2 regions of the Streptomyces sp. NPDC007991 genome follow, and region 1 is predicted to be linked to the other one. Evidence: riboswitches for the same ligand, from Rfam matches in the RefSeq annotation. Region 1 holds a riboswitch; the other holds the start of a gene.
The links. A riboswitch is a leader RNA that binds a small molecule or an ion and turns the genes downstream of it on or off. The one in region 1 is predicted to bind cyclic di-AMP.
Positions count from the first base shown of each region.

Region 2: it holds a riboswitch for cyclic di-AMP, as region 1 does, so the genes downstream of both, ACFZDA_RS00580 (peptidoglycan DD-metalloendopeptidase family protein) here and ACFZDA_RS11270 (transglycosylase family protein) in region 1, are expected to answer to the same signal.

Region 1 covers NZ_JBIBJD010000003.1:605,492-607,686, reverse strand. Annotated here, with positions in the region: gene eno (phosphopyruvate hydratase) at 1-347, opposite strand, end outside; gene ACFZDA_RS11270 (transglycosylase family protein) at 613-1,284, opposite strand; cyclic di-AMP (ydaO/yuaA leader) riboswitch at 1,289-1,455, opposite strand; gene ACFZDA_RS11265 (transglycosylase family protein) at 1,684-2,195, opposite strand, start outside.
Region 2 covers NZ_JBIBJD010000001.1:148,269-150,463, reverse strand. Annotated here, with positions in the region: gene ACFZDA_RS00580 (peptidoglycan DD-metalloendopeptidase family protein) at 137-922, opposite strand; cyclic di-AMP (ydaO/yuaA leader) riboswitch at 936-1,099, opposite strand; gene ACFZDA_RS00575 (insulinase family protein) at 1,292-2,195, opposite strand, start outside.

The sequences.
Region 1 (2,195 bases):
AGGGAGACGCCGAGGATGGCGTTGGCGCCGAGGGAGCCCTTGTTGTCGGTGGCGTCCAGGTCGAACATGGCCTGGTCGATCAGGCGCTGCTCGGTGGCGTCGTAGCCGACGAGCTCCGGGCCGATCTGCTCGATGACCGCGAGGACGGCCTTCTCCACACCCTTGCCGAGGTAGCGGTTCGAGTCGCCGTCGCGCAGCTCGATGGCCTCGAAGGCGCCCGTGGAGGCGCCGGACGGGACGGCGGCACGGCCGGTGCTGCCGTCGTCGAGGCCGACCTCGACCTCGACCGTGGGGTTGCCTCGGGAGTCCAGGATTTCCCGGGCTACGACGACGTCGATGGACGGCACGAGCATCTCCTTCTTCATGTGACGCGGGTACGCGGGCCGCGGGGACCCGGCGAGGCGCGGGCCGCGGTGGCTCGCGACATGAGCCTAACCGGCTCCGGGCGATCGGCCACCGGGTCGCCCACCCCATGGACAGAACCGAGAGTAAATTGTTTCCGAACGGAACAAAGCCGGTTCGCAAAGACCGGCAGAAAAAACCCCGCCCCGGTGCGCACGGGGGATGACGCACCGGGGCGGGGAGCCCGTGGGGACGGGGGTGGGCCGCTGCTTACTTCAGGTGCAGCTGCTGGCCCGGGTAGATCAGGTTGGCGTCCGTGATGATGTCCTTGTTCAGCTCGAACAGCTTCTCCCAGCCGCCCTCGACCTTCTGCTCGGTCGCGATGGAGCTGAGGGTGTCACCCTTGACGACCTTGTACTCGCCGTCGCCCTTCTTGACCTTCTTGCCGGTCGGGGTGGTGACGGTCTTCTGGGTCTGGGCCGGGCGCTCATCGGAGCGGGAGGCCGGCTGCTGCTCGCTCTGGCGGGTCTCGGTGGAGCCGCCGCCCTGCGCGGAGCCGCCGCTGTAGCCGGCGCTCGACAGGCCCTTGCCGCAGACCGGCCAGGCACCCTTGCCCTGGCTCGCGAGGACCTTCTCGGCGACCTGGATCTGCTGGTCCTTGCTCGCCTGGTCGGCGGTGGAGGCGTACTGGGTGCCGCCGTACGCGGCCCAGGTGGAGGCGGAGAACTGCAGACCGCCGTAGTAGCCGTTGCCGGTGTTGATGGACCAGTTGCCGCCGGACTCGCACTGGGCGACGGCGTCCCACTCGGAGGCGGTGGCGGCGGAGGCGCTGCCGGACGCCATCAGCGGGGCGGCGACGGCGGCACCGGTGACACCGGCGATGGCGATGACCCGAGAGGCCTTGGACGGACGGCGGTGCGTGCCCTTGCCGGAAAACAGCATGGAGAGATCCCCTCACCGACGCCTGCGAGGTGAGCTGTCGGGTTCGGGCCGGTTGAGTTGCCCGGCCGCGTCCCTCCCGGGACACGGCTTCACCCCAAGCCCTTCCGGCACAACCGGCCGGTCGGGCACTTACCTTGGGTCCCCCGCTCCTGCCTGCGGCGCTTGACGCGACGACTGTTCCCGTGCGGCCGCTGGCAGGATTCGGCGTTGCGGCAGCCGGGGCTCGCGGTGGCGAGCGGTCATGACCGTAGACACGCGATCCGCGGAATTCCAAAGACGATCAGGGCTTCTGAGATCTATCTCTCACCGCACCGATAAGGGACATCAGACGCAAACGGTGACATGAACTCGCGCGGTTTCGGGGTGACTTCCGCCGCCGTTTCCGGACTGCCCCACCGGCTACTTCTCGTCCGCTTCGACCCCTACGGTGAGCTTCTGACCGGGGCGGATGAGGTCCGGGTCGGTGCCGACGGCCGTCTCGTTCCCGGCGTAGAGGGCGTGCCATCCGCCGCTGAGGTCAAGAGAGTTCGCGATGGACCAGAGGCTGTCGCCGGGGCGAACGGTGTAGGAGCCGTCCGTCGCCTCCCGGGAGGCCCCGCCGTCGCGCGAGGCGTGCCGTCCGGCGGACCCGGACGTACGGCCGTCCTCGGCCGCGGTGCCCTCATCGGCGCTGGGGCCGCGGTGACGGCCGGCGGTGGTGTCGGGTTCGGGTCCGGCTTCGGGTTCGGCGGGTGCCGAAGAGTCGTCGCCCTGACGGGAGTTGTCGGGCTGGTCACTCTCGGGGGCAGGCGACTGGTCCCGCGTCGAGGCATCGGCGGAATCGGATGAATTGTCGGACTTGGCGGTTTCGTCCTCCGAGGTCGACTGCCTGTCGGAGGACGACTCGGAGGAGTCGAGCAGTCCGGGCGAGT
Region 2 (2,195 bases), on a different contig from region 1:
GACTCTATTGCAATGAGCCGGAATTTCCGACGGCGGACCGGAATCCATGGATATTTTTTGGACAGCCGGACGTGACAAACGCCGAAAGCCCCGGCTCGGGGAGCCGGGGCCTCGGGGGAAGCGGAGTGGTACGCCGTCAGACGCTCACACCGTGCGAGCGGAGGTAGGCGACGGGGTCGATGTCGGAGCCGTACTCGGGGCTCGTACGGGCCTCGAAGTGCAGGTGCGGGCCGGTGACGTTGCCGGTCGCGCCGGACAGGCCGATCTGCTGGCCGGGGGTGACCTTCTGGCCCACCGAGACGCCGATGGACGACAGGTGGCCGTACTGGGTGTACGTGCCGTCGTTCATCTTGATCACGATCTGGTTGCCGTAGGAACCGCCCCAGCCTGCCTCGACGACCTCGCCCATGCCGACCGCGTGGACGGAGGTGCCGGTGGCGGCGTGGAAGTCGACGCCGGTGTGGCTGCCGGAGGACCACAGGCCGCTGCTGGCCTGGTAGCCGGTGGAGATGTACGAGCCGGAGATCGGGGGCACGAAGGTGTTGAGGCGCTTGCGCTCGGCCTCGCGGGCGGCGCGCTCCTTGGCCTCGCGGGCCTTCTCGGCCGCCTCCTTGGCCTCCTTGGCAGCCTCGGCGGCCCGCTCGCGGGCGGCCTCCTCGGCCTTCTTCTTGGCGGCGGCCTCCTCGGCGGCCTGCCTCTGGGCGGCGGCCTGGGCGTCGATCTGCTGGGCCACGGTGCCGCCCATGGTGACGACGGGGGTGAGGCCGGTCTGCTCGACGGAGGGCTCGGCGGCGAAGGCCGGAGCGGCCACGGTGCCGATGACACCGGTGGTGGCGAGGGCCGCGACGCCCGCCGCGCGGGCCGTGCCGCGCTGCATGCGGCTGGGACGACGATGTTTCCCGGTGGCGCGGGTGAACGCCATGGAGTGCCTGGTCCTTTCCTTCCTTCTCGCCTACCGGGTTAGCTGACGGGTTCGGAGCAGGAAGGTCTCCTACGGACCCCCTCGCGGCTCGCGCGGGCGTCCGATTCACCCCAGGGACTGCGGTGGGTCCCCGGCTCCCCTGGCTCGCGCCGTACGGGGACTCGGCGATGACTGTCCGGTGCCGCGGGTGCGGCGCACTGCCTGACGGACAGCCCGGACGAACCTAAGCGGGGCCACTTTCAATTCCCAAACGGATCCCGGTTTTTGTAGCGCATCCCACAGGGCAGACAGGCAACCTCCGCACCAATTCGGGCATAAAGGAGCCCTGGTGCCTTAGAAGACAACCAGGGCCCCTACGCGCGCGTGCCGCTACTCGGCGGCCACGACGGAGACTTCGCCGATACCCAGGGCCTCGACCGGGTCCTTGATCTGCGCCGCGTCACCGACGAGCACCGTCACCAGACGGTCCACCGGGAAGGCGCTGACGGCCGCCGCGGTGGCCTCCACGGTGCCGGTCGCGGCGAGCTGCCGGTACAACGTGGCCTGGAAGTCGTCGGGCAGGTGCTGCTCGACCTGGTCGGCCAGCGTGCTCGCGACGGCCGCCGCCGTCTCGTACTTCAGCGGCGCCACGCCGACCAGGTTCTGCACGGCGACGTCCCGCTCGGCGTCGGTCAGTCCCTCGGCGGCGAGTGTGCGCAGCACCGTCCACAGGTCCTGGAGGGCGGGGCCGGTGTTGGGCGTGTCCACCGAGCCGCTGATGGCGAGCATCGCGGCACCGGTCCCGTCCGGGGCGGACCTGAGGACCTGGCCGAAGGCCCGCACCCCGTAGGTGTAGCCCTTCTCCTCGCGCAGCACGCGGTCCAGGCGGGAGGTGAGGGTGCCGCCGAGGCAGTACGTGCCGAGCACCTGCGCGGGCCACACGCGGTCGTGCCGGTCCGGGCCGATCCGGCCGATCAGCAGCTGCGTCTGGACGGCGCCGGGGCGGTCCACGATGACGACCCGGCCGGTGTCGTCGGCGGTCACCGGCGGCACCGGGCGCGGCTCGGCCGCGGAGCCGGTCCAGGCGCCCAGCGTGTCGCCGAGCAGGGCGTCGAGGTCGATGCCGGTGAGGTCGCCGACGACCACGGCGGTGGCCGTGGCGGGCCTGACGTGCCTCTCGTAGAAGGCGCGTACGGCCGCGGAGTCGATCGCGGCGACCGTCTCCTCGGTGCCCTGGCGGGGCCGGGACATGCGCGAGTCCGCCGGGAAGAGCTCCTTGGAGAGCTCCACGGCG